One region of the Pseudoflavonifractor sp. SW1122 genome, then DNA from elsewhere that is predicted to be linked to it. Evidence: riboswitches for the same ligand, from Rfam matches in the RefSeq annotation. Region 1 holds a riboswitch; each other region holds the start of a gene.

Evidence for each region. Region 1 has a riboswitch for ZMP and ZTP ahead of pflA (pyruvate formate-lyase-activating protein). Riboswitches for the same ligand answer to the same signal wherever they lie in the genome.
Region 2: another riboswitch for ZMP and ZTP. It lies ahead of E0L15_RS08640 (IMP cyclohydrolase); the one in region 1 lies ahead of pflA (pyruvate formate-lyase-activating protein).
Region 3: another riboswitch for ZMP and ZTP. It lies ahead of E0L15_RS03575 (formate--tetrahydrofolate ligase); the one in region 1 lies ahead of pflA (pyruvate formate-lyase-activating protein).

Annotation. Positions count from the first base shown of each region.
Region 1 is NZ_SJOS01000022.1:20,130-24,250, forward strand. Features, by position in the region: gene pflB (formate C-acetyltransferase) at 1-1,557, opposite strand, end outside; gene pflA (pyruvate formate-lyase-activating protein) at 1,575-2,297, opposite strand; ZMP/ZTP riboswitch at 2,358-2,443, opposite strand; gene E0L15_RS06780 (LCP family protein) at 2,647-4,121, shown strand, end outside.
Region 2 is NZ_SJOS01000035.1:1,699-5,819, reverse strand. Features, by position in the region: gene E0L15_RS08655 (amidophosphoribosyltransferase) at 1-584, shown strand, start outside; gene purM (phosphoribosylformylglycinamidine cyclo-ligase) at 590-1,639, shown strand; gene purN (phosphoribosylglycinamide formyltransferase) at 1,643-2,281, shown strand; ZMP/ZTP riboswitch at 2,309-2,387, shown strand; gene E0L15_RS08640 (IMP cyclohydrolase) at 2,443-3,156, shown strand; gene E0L15_RS08635 (phosphoribosylaminoimidazolecarboxamide formyltransferase) at 3,160-4,121, shown strand, end outside.
Region 3 is NZ_SJOS01000008.1:55,516-59,636, reverse strand. Features, by position in the region: gene E0L15_RS12525 (metalloregulator ArsR/SmtB family transcription factor) at 1-461, shown strand, start outside; gene E0L15_RS03575 (formate--tetrahydrofolate ligase) at 517-2,181, opposite strand; ZMP/ZTP riboswitch at 2,232-2,323, opposite strand; gene acrA (acryloyl-CoA reductase electron transfer subunit beta) at 2,824-3,930, opposite strand; gene E0L15_RS03565 (electron transfer flavoprotein subunit beta/FixA family protein) at 3,949-4,121, opposite strand, start outside.

The DNA.
Region 1 (4,121 bases):
CGCCACGCCGAAGGCGGCCAGGCGCTCCACCAGGGTGTCGTGGAGGGCCATCTGACTGGCCTCGTAGGCGTACTTGTCGTGCATGTAGTGGATGATGTTGATGGTGTCCACGTACAACTCAGCCACGTAGGACAGAACCTTCTTGTAGTTGGTGAGCACCTTGGAGTAGCTGAGCACCTCGTCCTCGTCCCGGATGATGCCGGGCACCACGTGGAGGCCCTTCTTCTCGTCCACACCGCCGTTGATGGCGTACAGCAGGCTCTTGGCCAGGTTGGCACGGGCGCCGAAGAACTGCATCTGCTTGCCCACAGCCATGGCGGACACACAGCAGGAGATGCAGTAGTCGTCCCCGTACAGGGGGCGCATCACGTCGTCGTTCTCATACTGGATGGAGTCGGTGGCGATGCTCATCTTGGCGCAGTAGTCCTTCCAAGCCTGGGGCAGGTTCTGGCTCCACAGCACGGTGAGGTTGGGCTCGGGAGCGGTGCCCAGGTTGGTGAGGGTGTGGAGGTAGCGGAAGCTGTTGCGGGTCACCAGGGTGCGGCCGTCAATGCCCATGCCGCCCAGGGACTCGGTGATCCAGGTGGGATCGCCGCCGAACAGCTCGTTGTACTCGGGGGTACGCAGGTGACGCACCAGGCGCAGCTTGATGATGAACTGGTCGATAAGCTCCTGGGCCCCCTGCTCGTCCAGCAGGCCACGGTCCAGGTCCCGCTGGATGTAGATGTCCAGGAAGGTGGCGGTGCGGCCCAGAGAGGTGGCGGCGCCGTTGTTCTCCTTCACGCCCGCCAGATAGGCCAGGTACAGGTTCTGCACGGCCTCATGGGCGTTCTCGGCGGGGCGGGTGACGTCACAGCCGTAGCGGCTGGCCATGTGGGTGAACTCCTTGAGGGCCCGAATCTGGGTGCTCACTTCCTCCCGCAGGCGGATGCGCTCCTCGGTCATGGGGCCGTCCAGCATGTCCAGGTCCTTCTGCTTCTCCTCGATGAGGAAGTCGGTGCCGTACAGGGGCACCCGGCGGTAGTCGCCCACCAGACGGCCACGGCCATAGGCGTCGGGCAGACCGGTGAGCAGGCCAGCGGTGCGGGCCAGACGGGTGCGCTTGGGGTAGGCGTCAAACACGCCCTCGTTGTGGGTCTTGCGGTAGAGGCTGAAGTGGCGCTCGATCTCGGGGTCCAGCTCGTAGCCGTACTCGTGGAGGGCGGACTCGGCCATACGCATACCGCCGTACAGGTTCACGATACGCTTGAGGGGGGCGTCGGTCTGGAGTCCCACGATGACCTCGTTCTCCTGGTCAATGTAGCCGGGCTCGAAGTTGTCAATGCCGGACACCACGTGGGTCTCCACGTCGATGATGCCCTTTTTCAGCTCCTCCACAATGAGGGCGTGGGCCTTCTCCCACACCTTGGCGGTGCGGGGGGAGATGGGAGCCAGGAAGCTGTCATCTCCGGTATAGGGGGTGTAGTTCTTCTGAATGAAGTTGCGCACATTCACCAGGTGGCGCCATTCGCCGGTGCGAAAGCCCTCCCAGGCGGTGCAGTTGACATCAATGCTCATGGGAATGTACCTCCTTATCAAATATGGGGAAACGCTCGGTCAAACTTCTCCTGCCACCCGGCCAGAGCGTCCTTGGCCAGGGGCTCCACCCCCTCCAGGGGGTAAGGATATCCCAGGGTGTGGTACTTGTGTACCCCCAGGGTGTGATAGGGCAACAGTTCTACCCGGCGCACATGGCGCAAGGTGGAGACAAAGTCCAGAAGCCCTTGCAAATGCTCGTCGCCGTCGGTGAGCCCGGGCACCACCACGTGTCGAATCCACAGGGGCACCTCTTGGGCCTGTAATTGGCTGAGAAACGCTCTCCATTCCCCGGTGTCCCGGCCTGTGACCGCCTGGAACCCCTGGGGGGTGTAGTGCTTGATGTCCAGCAGCACCAGGTCGGTGTGGGACAGAATCCGCTCATAGTCCCCCAGCCCGCACCCGGCGGTGTCCAGACAGGTGTGAATGCCTTCCTTTTGACACAGCTCCAGGGCCTGGGCCAAAAACTCCGGCTGCAACAGCGGCTCACCGCCGGAAAAGGTGACCCCGCCGGTGGCGCCGTAGTAGGATTTGAACCGGCGCAGCTTGGCCACCAGTTCCTCCGGCGTCATCTCCTTGGCGGCAGCGGCGCCACACTCCCAGGTGTCCGGGTTGTGGCAGTACTGGCACCGCAGCCCACACCCCTGGAGAAACACCACGGTGCGAATGCCGGGGCCGTCCACCAGCCCCATGCTCTCCACAGAGTGAATGCGTCCTTTCATTGTGAACTCCCTTCTTTTTCCATTTGTTGGATAAAGAAAAAGACCGACCCACTGGGACCTTTTTCTTGCCCAGACGGTCGGCCGGCTTTCACGATCATACGCCACGTGGTTGATTCCACTTAATACCGCCAGGTGTATGATCACCGTGAGTACAGGCTACTATATCTTGTGTCATTTGTCAAGCTTCATTTTTATTTCCCATTATTTTTCAATTTCTGGACACTTTTTAAGAACTCCGCAAGGAGTTGTATCGAAGTTGTAAATTCTGCACGCCGACCCCCTGGAGCCGTTGCCATTTCCCCTGTGGCATACTATAATGTGCCATAACAACGACAAGGAGATGTGCCACATGGCAAAACGGTACAAAAGAAAAACTGCCCGCTCCGGTCTGGAGACCGTGGTCAATCTGCTGGCCCTGCTGTTGTTTGCCGTTCTCGGCATCGGCTTTGTGGCCGCGCTCTTCTTCACTCACATGCTCACCCCCCTGCTGTTGGCCCTGATTGCGGCGGCAGTGGTGGTGGCCGTAGTGGTGGTGTTTGCTCTGCGGTTCAGCCGCGGCCCCGCCAAGCGCACGGCAGGTTCCGTGCTGTCCGTGGTGTTCTGTCTGGTGTTCGCCGTGGGTATTGTCTATGCCCGGGTGGGCCTGGACACCCTGGACCGGGTCACCAACCCGGAGGCCCAGACCCTGGCCATGTCCGTGTATGTGCGGGGAGATGATACCCGCAGCATGGACGAGCTGCTCCAGCACCCCTTTGGCATGCTCAGCGCCGACCAGACCGACACCCAGGCGGCGGTGAAACAGCTGGACGCCAAGTACAGCGTCACCCTCACCCCCCAGGGCTATCCTGAGGCAACCAAACTGGTGGACGCCCTCAACAACAAGGAAATCGACGCCATTTTGGTCAACCAGAGCCACATGACCGTGCTGGACGACCTGGAGGAGTACAAGGACGTGATGCAGAGTTTGCGCATGGTGGACACCATTCAGGTGCCCCTCCAGGCCAGCGCCGCTCCCCAGCCCACCACCGCTCCCGCCATCCCCCTGGACCAGCCCTTTACGGTATATATCAGCGGCAGCGACTCCCGAAGCAGCGATATCTCCACCTCGGGCAACAGCGATGTGAACATCATCGCCACCATCAACCCCAAAACCCACCAGGTGCTGCTGGTGTCCACTCCCCGGGACTACTTCATTCCCCTGTCCTTCTCAGGCGGAGTCCCGGACAAGCTCACCCACGCCGGGGGCCGGGGCATTGAGGAGAGTATCAAAACTCTGGAAATGCTCTACGACATAGAGCTGGACTACTACTTTAAGGTCAACTTCGCCGGATTTGAGGGCATCATTGACGCCCTGGGCGGCATTGACGTGTACTCGGACTACGACTTCGAGTCCTATATCTCCGACTACACCTATGAAAAGGGTGTCAACCACATGGACGGCGAGAAGGCCCTGTACTTCGTCCGGGAGCGGTACAACCTCCCCAAGGGCGACTATCAGCGGGGCATCCACCAGATGCGGATGATCGAGGCTGTGGCGGACAAGGTCCTCTCCCCCGCCATCCTCACCCAGTACCTCCCCTTCATGGACGCCGTGGGCAACTGCTTCCGCACCAGCATTCCCTCTGACTTCATCACCGATATGGTGCAAAACCAGCTGCAAACCGGCGGGGACTGGAACATCGTCAGCTACTACGTCTCCGGCTCCTTCAGCAAGGAGTACACCTACAGCTATCCTGACTGGCATCTGGATGTCATTGTCCCTGATATGACCACTGTGGAGACCGCCAAGCAGCTCATGGAGCAGGTACGCAACGGAGAAATCGT
Region 2 (4,121 bases), on a different contig from region 1:
TGGCCGGTGTGCCCGACTCCGGCGTGCCCCACGCCATCGGCTACGCCAACAAAAGCGGCAAGCAGTTTGCCCGTCCCTTCGTGAAATACACCCCCACCTGGCCCCGCTCCTTCATGCCCGCCAACCAGGAGGTGCGCAACCAGGTGGCCAAGATGAAGCAGATTCCTGTGCCTGAGCTCATTCAGGACAAGAAGCTTCTCTTCGTGGACGACTCCATCGTCCGTGGCACCCAGCTGCGGGAGACCGTGGATTTTCTCTACGAGTCCGGGGCCAAGGAAGTGCACATGCGCTCCGCCTGCCCCCCCATCATGTACAGCTGCAAGTATCTGAACTTCTCCCGGGGCAACTCCGACATGGACCTGCTGGCCCGTCGCACCATCCAGGAGCTGGAGGGCGACGAGGGTCAGAAGCATCTGGAGGAGTACGCCGACGCCAACACCGAGCGTGGCCAGTGCATGCTCAAGTCCATCTGTGAGAAGATGGGCTTTGACTCCCTGGGCTATCAGTCCCTGGACGGCCTGCTGGAGTCCATCGGTCTGGACCGGGATAAGGTGTGCACCTACTGCTGGAACGGAAAGGAGTAACTTTCATGAATCATTCTGACTCTCACTCTGCCTCCTACGCCGCTGCCGGCGTGGACGTCACCGCCGGATATGAGGCGGTGCGCCGCATCAAGCCCATGGTGGAATCCACCTACATCCCCGGGGTCATGGGCACCCTGGGCGGCTTTGGCGGCATGTTTGCCCCCGACCTGAACGGCATGAAGAAGCCCGTGCTGGTGTCCGGCACCGACGGCGTGGGCACCAAGCTGAAGCTGGCGTTCCTCATGGACAAGCACGACACCGTGGGCATCGACTGCGTGGCCATGTGCGTCAACGACATCATCTGCGGCGGCGCCATGCCCCTGTTCTTCCTGGACTACATCGCCTGTGGCAAGAACGACCCCGCCCGCATCGCTGACATCGTCACCGGCATCACCGAGGGCTGCCGCCAGGCTGGCTGCGCCCTGGTGGGCGGCGAGACCGCCGAGATGCCCGGCTTCTACCCCGTGGACGAGTACGACCTGGCTGGATTTTCCGTTGGCATGGTGGACGAGGAGAAGATCATTGACGGCAAGTCCCTGACCGAGGGCGACGTGCTCATCGGTCTGGCCTCCTCCGGCGTGCACTCCAACGGCTTCTCTCTGGTGCGTAAGGTCTTCGACGTGGAGCACGCCGACCTGAAGACCCCCATGGACGAGCTGAACGGCAAGAGCCTGGGCGAGGCCCTGCTGGAGCCCACCCGCATCTATGTCAAGGCCGTGAAGGCCGTGCTGGGCGCTGGCGTGGATGTCCACGCCGTCAGCCACATCACCGGCGGCGGCTTCTATGAGAATGTGCCCCGCATGATGGTGGACGGCCTCACCGCCCAGATCAAGCTGGACTCCTTCCCCACCCTGCCCATCTTCTCCCTCATCCAGAAGGCGGGCAACATCCCCGCCCGGGATATGTACAACACCTTCAACATGGGCATCGGCATGATTCTGGCCGTCCCCGCCGTCCAGGCTCAGGCCGCTCTGGACGCCCTGGCCGCAGCTGGCGAGACCGCCTACCAGATCGGCAGCGTGGTCGCTGGCGAGGCTGGCGTGGAGCTGGTGTAATCCATGGGAACACGTATTGCCGTTTTGGTGTCCGGCGGCGGCACCAACCTGCAAGCCCTCATTGATGCCCAGGCCCGGGGCGAGCTGGGCGGCGGCACCATTGCCGCCGTCATCTCCTCCAAGGCCGGGGTATACGCCTTGGAACGGGCGGAGAAGGCGGGGATTCCCCACTATGTCATCCCCCGCAAGGAGTATCCCTCCAACCAGGCCATGACCCAGGCTCTGGTGGCCAAGCTCCGTGAGCTGGACATTGACCTGGTGGTGCTGGCAGGCTTCATGATCATTCTCACCGAAGAGATGGTGCAGGCCTACCCCAACGCCATCTTGAACGTCCACCCCGCCCTCATCCCCTCCTTCTGCGGAGAGGGCTGCTACGGCCTCCACGTCCACGAGAAGGCCCTGGAGTACGGAGTGAAGGTGTCCGGCGCCACCGTCCACTTTGTCTCGGAGGAGTGCGACGGCGGCCCCATCGTGCTGCAAAAGGCTGTGGCTGTGGAGGAGGGTGACACCCCCGAGACCTTGCAGCGTCGCATCATGGAGCAGGCCGAGTGGCACATCCTGCCCCAGGCCGTCTCCCTATTCTGCCAAGATCGGCTCCATGTAGAGGGCCGAGTGGTTCACATTCTGCCCCCGCAAGCTTGACAAAGGCGCTCAGGGCATGATATAGTTAACAGGCTATATGACTGACGGAAGTGGGTTGACCACAGGGAGTATAGCCGTAGAAATGCCGACCGTCTGGGCGCACCTATTTTGTGGATAGGTGCGCCCTTTTTCTTTGACCAACACTTTGAGGAGGTACCACTATGACAACTTTGGATCTGTGCCAGGAGCTGTCCCGCAACCCCTACCCCGGCCGAGGCATCGTGCTGGGCCGCACCGCTGACAACAAGCATGCGGTGATCGCCTACTTCATCATGGGCCGCAGCGAAAACAGCCGCAACCGCATCTTCGAGGAGACCGAGGACGGCATCCGCACCCGGGCCTATGACGAGAGCAAGATGACCGATCCCTCCCTGATCATCTATCACCCCGTGCGCCAGGTGGGCGAGGACACCATTGTCACCAACGGCGACCAGACCGACACCATTCAGCAGGGCCTGCTGGCTGGCAAGACCTTTGCTGAGTCCCTGCGCTCCCGCTGCTTTGAGCCCGATCCCCCCAACTACACCCCTCGCATCTCCGGTCTGCTCCTCAAGGACGGCAGCTACAAGCTGTCCATTCTCAAGTCCGCCTACGGCAACCCCGACTGCAACCTGCGCTACTTCTACGAGTACGACGCTCCCCTGCCCGGCACCGGACACTTCATCCACACCTATCAGGAGAACCTGGACCCCCTGCCCTCCTTTGAGGGCGAGCCCCGTCTGGTGGCCATCACCGCCCCCGACGCCGAGACTCTGGCCGGGGATCTGTGGCTGTCCCTCAACGACGAGAACAAGGTCTCCCTCTTCGTCCGCTACATCGACCTGGAGACCGGGGACTGTGAGACTTCCATCATCAACAAACACTGGGAGGTTTAAATCATGCGCGAACTGGAACTGAAATACGGCTGTAACCCCAATCAAAAGCCCGCCCGCATCTACATGGATGAGGGTGAACTGCCCATCACCGTCCTCAACGGCAAGCCCGGCTACATCAACTTCATGGACGCCCTCAACTCCTGGCAGTTGGTGAAGGCCCTGAAGAAGGCCACTGGCCTGCCCGCCGCTGCCTCCTTCAAACACGTCTCCCCCGCCGGTGCCGCTCTGGGCACCCCCCTCACCGACGTGGAAAAGCAGATCTACTTCGCCGACGGCTTTGACACCTCCCCCATCGCCTGCGCCTACATCAAAGCCCGTGGCGCCGACCGTCTGTGCTCCTACGGCGACTGGGCCGCCCTGTCCGACGTGTGCGACGAGGCCACCGCCCGGTTCCTGGCCATGGAGGTGTCCGACGGCATCATCGCCCCCGGCTACACCGACGAGGCCCTGGCCATCCTCAAGACCAAGAAGAAGGGCAACTACAACGTGGTGCAGATCGACCCCAACTACGAGCCCGCCCCCATTGAGACCCGCCACATCTACGGCATCACCTTCCAGCAGGGCTACAACAACTTCGAGATCAACGAGAGCCTGCTGGACAACATCGTCACCGAGAACAAGGAGCTGCCCGAGGCCGCCCGCCACGACCTGCTGCTGGCCCTGCTGACTCTGAAGTACACCCAGTCCAACTCCGTGTGCTATGTCAAGAACGGCCAGACCATCGGCGTGGGTGCTGGTCAGCAGAGCCGCATCCACTGCACCCGTCTGGCTGGCTCCAAGGCGGACAACTGGATGCTGCGTCAGCACCCCAAGGTCCTGGGCCTCCAGTTTGTAGACAACATCCGCCGTCCCAACCGGGACAACGCCATCGACGTGTACATCTCCGACGAGTACGAGGATGTGCTGGCCGAGGGCGTGTGGCAGGAGACCTTCAAGGTCAAGCCCGAGCCCCTGACCCGGGAGGA
Region 3 (4,121 bases), on a different contig from region 1:
TGTCCCAGCTGGAGTTTTTCACCCAGCTGTCCCACCTGCGCCCCGCCCCGGAGACCACCTACACCCTTCACCCCTTCCTCTTTGGGGCGGACACTAACCTGACCTTTGACGAGGCCCCCGGCCAGGTGCGCATCTACGGCGGCGTGCTGCGGCGAGAGCTCATGGAGCTGGTCAGCGGCCGCACCTCCGCCCAGGACCAGGTGTGCGAAACCTACCGCCTGTTGGGGGACTCCACCCGGTTTGACATTCTGTGCTATCTGCGGGGACGCACCGCCTATGTGCAGGAGCTGTCCACCCGCTTCTCCCTGAGCCGCAACACCATCCACCACCATATGAATAAGCTCTCTGACTGCGGCCTGGTGCAGTGCACCATCCACGGAAACCGCACCTTTTACACCCTGGACGAAGAACAGGTCCAGCTGTTTTTGGAGCGGCAGGCGGCGCTGTTCGGCAAAAAATGACGCAAAAATGGCGGCCATCCCCGTGGGGGGATGGCCGCCAAACGCATTTTATATCTCAGAACAGGCCGGAGATGACGCCGTTTTCGTCCACGTCGATCTTCTCGGCGGCAGGCACCTTGGGCAGGCCGGGCATGGTCATGATGTCGCCGGTCTGCACCACCACGAAGCCAGCGCCGGCGGACACCTTCACCTTAGACACGGTGATGGTGAAGCCCTCGGGCCGTCCCAGCTGGGTGGCGTCGTCGGACAGGGAGTACTGGGTCTTGGCCATGCACACAGGCAGCTTGTCAAAGCCCATGGCCTCCAGACGGGCCAGCTCCTTGGCAGCGGCTGCGGTGTAGTGCACGCCAGCGCCGCCGTACACCTTCTCCACGATGGCCTGAATCTTGTCCTTCAAGGGCAGGTCCAGGTCGTAGGCGTAGTGGAAGTCCTGGGGCTGGTCGCACAGGCGCAGCACTTCCTCGGCCAGCTCCAGGCCGCCCTCGCCGCCCTTGCCCCACACCTCGGACAGGGCCACATTGACCCCCAGCTCCTGGCAGTGGGTGCGGATGAGGTTCAGCTCGGCCTCGGTGTCATTGGCGAAGCGGTTGATGGCCACCACGGCGGGCAGGCCGAACACACGGGTGATGTTCTCCACGTGCTTGAGCAGGTTGGGCAGGCCACGCTCCAGGGCCTCCAGGTTCTCAGCCCCCAGCTCGGTCTTGGGCACACCGCCGTTGTACTTCAAAGCCTTGACCGTGGCCACGATGACCACGGCGTCGGGGGTGAGCCCGGCGGCCCGGCACTTGATGTCCAGGAACTTCTCAGCGCCCAGATCGGCGCCGAAGCCCGCCTCGGTGACCACGTAGTCGGCCAGCTTCAAAGCGGTGTCGGTGGCAGAGACGGAGTTGCAGCCGTGGGCGATGTTGGCGAAGGGGCCGCCGTGGACCAGAGCGGGGGTGTGCTCCAGGGTCTGCACCAGGTTGGGCTTGATGGCGTCCTTCAAGAGGGCAGCCATGGCACCCTGGGCCTTCAAATCGGCGGCGGTGACGGGCTTGTCATCGTAGGTGTAGCCCACGATCATGCGGCCCAGCCGCTCCTTCAGGTCGGACAGGCCGGTGGCCAGGCACAGCACAGCCATAATCTCGCTGGCCACGGTGATATCGAAGCCGTCCTCCCGGGGCACACCCTGCATCCGGCCACCCAGGCCGTCCACAATGTTGCGCAGCTGGCGGTCGTTCATGTCCACGCAGCGGCGCCAGGTGATCTTCTTCACGTCAATGCCCAGGGCATTGCCCTGCTGAATGTGGTTGTCCAGCATGGCGGCCAGCAGGTTGTTGGCCGCACCGATAGCGTGGAAGTCGCCGGTGAAGTGGAGGTTGATGTCCTCCATGGGCACCACCTGGGCGTAGCCGCCGCCGGCAGCGCCGCCCTTCACGCCGAACACGGGGCCCAAAGAGGGCTCCCGGAGGCAGAGCATCACGTTTTTATCCATGCGGCGCAGGGCATCGGCTAACCCTACCGAGGTGGTGGTCTTGCCCTCTCCGGCGGGGGTGGGGTTGATGGCGGTGACCAGAATCAGCTTGCCCTTCCGGGGCACATTGCGCAACGGGGTGATGTCGATCTTGGCCTTCACCTTGCCGTAATACTCCAGCAGGTTCTCGTCAATCCCGGCCATGGACGCCACCTGTCCGATGGGCAGCATCTGGGCCTCCTGGGCAATTTGAATGTCTGTTTTCATCTTCCATGCTCCTTCCTGCGCCACAAAAACAAAAAAGGGCGCACTGATTTCTCGTGCGCCCAGACGGTCGGCAATACGGCGCACATGGGCGTCGGCTGTACTCCACGTGGTCACTCCACTTCCGTCAGTCATACAGCAGGTTTATCTTACCATGCCCGCCCACACCCGTCAAGGCCTTTCCCCGCTTTGCCCTCCCTTCCCACAGGCTTTACCCGGAGATTACAGGAAGTTATCCACAGCTTCCACAAAGTTTTCAACAACCTCAACCCGTTGTGGTGCAAGGGATTCCAGGTTTTTTCCAAAATTACGCAGGGCCGGAACTGGTAGTTTTCTATTCTGCTAAAGCGAGCATTTCCCCTGCTCTATGCCTAGTATTTCCAACGGTTTTGCTGCGTAGGGGCCGTGGCTTGCCCGGCCCGTGGCTACCCTGGCCTTGCCCTGGGAGATTTGGGAGGGGCAAGCCCCTCCCCTACCCATGCTTGCCCCATCTGCGTATGTCTGGGGATGCACTGCATAAAAGGGCCTGCATTCATCATTTTTCATTTATCATTCTTCATTGTCTTTTTCTATTTAGGCCCAAAAGTGGCCTAAATAGAAAAAGACTGGCCTCCCCGAAGGGAAGCCAGTCTTAAAAAATGCAACTTAGGCCTTCTCAGCCTTGTACTTGGCAATGGCCTCAGTCAGCATGGGGCCAACCTTGAACAGGTCGCCGGTGATGCCGTAGGTAGCCACGTCGAAGATGGGGGCGTTGGCATTCTTGTTCACGGCGATGATGCACTCAGCGTCCTGCATGCCGGACACGTGCTGAATGGCGCCGGAAATGCCCAGGGCCACATAGATCTTGGGGTGAACGGTTTTACCGGTCTGACCAACCTGGTGGTCCACACCGATGTAGCCGTCGTCCACCACGGCACGGGAAGCGCCAACCACGCCGCCCAGGACGTTGGCCAGCTCCTCAGCGATCTCCAGACCACGCTTGGGGTCGGCGCTGATACCACGGCCCACGGAGACAACCACGTCGGCGCCAATCAGGTCCACGGCCTTCTTGGCGGACTTGACGATCTCCACCAGGTCCACGTGAATGTCTTCCTTGGTCAGCTGCACGTCCACCTTCTCCAGGACGGTCTTAGCAGCGGTCTCCTCGTTGTAGGCCTGGGTCTGCATCACGCCGGGACGCACGGTGGACATCTGAGGACGATAGTCGGGGCACACGATGGTGGCCATCAGGTGGCCGCCAAAGGCGGGACGGGTCATCTTCAGGTTGGTGTTCTCCTCGAACTTGGTGTTGTCCACGTCAATGGTGGAGGTGGTCTTCAGGAAGGCCTTGTACTTCTCCACATCCACGTCCAGGTGGGTGCAGTCAGCGGTCAGACCGGTCTTCAGACGGGCAGCCACACGGGGGCCCAGGTCACGGCCGATGTTGGTAGCGCCGATGAGGAAGATCTCGGGCTTCTTGTCCTCCACCAGGTCGCAGATGACCTTGGTGTAGGCATCGGTGGTGTAGTCCTTCAGCAGGGGGTGATCGCAGATGTACACGCGGTCAGCGCCGTAGCCGCCCAGAGCCTTGGCGTAGGTCTCGTTGACCTCGTGGCCCAGCAGCACGCCGCACAGCTCCACGCCCAGATCGTTGGCCAGCTTGCGGCCCTCGCTGAGCAGCTGGTAGCCGGTGCTCAGGATGACGCCGTCGCGCTGCTCGCAGAATACCCACACGCCCTTGAAGGCGGCGGTGTCTTTACTATTGAAAGCCATAATTCAGTGCTCCTTCCCTTAAATGATGTGCTTCTCGCCCAGAATGGACACCAGCTGCTCGCAGGTGGCCTTGTCGGCACCTTCCAGCATGGTGCCAGCGCCCTTGACGGGGGGAGAGAAGGACTTGTACACCTGAGTGGGAGAGCCCTTCAGGCCGACAGTCTCCAACTCCACCATGGGATCGTCCACCA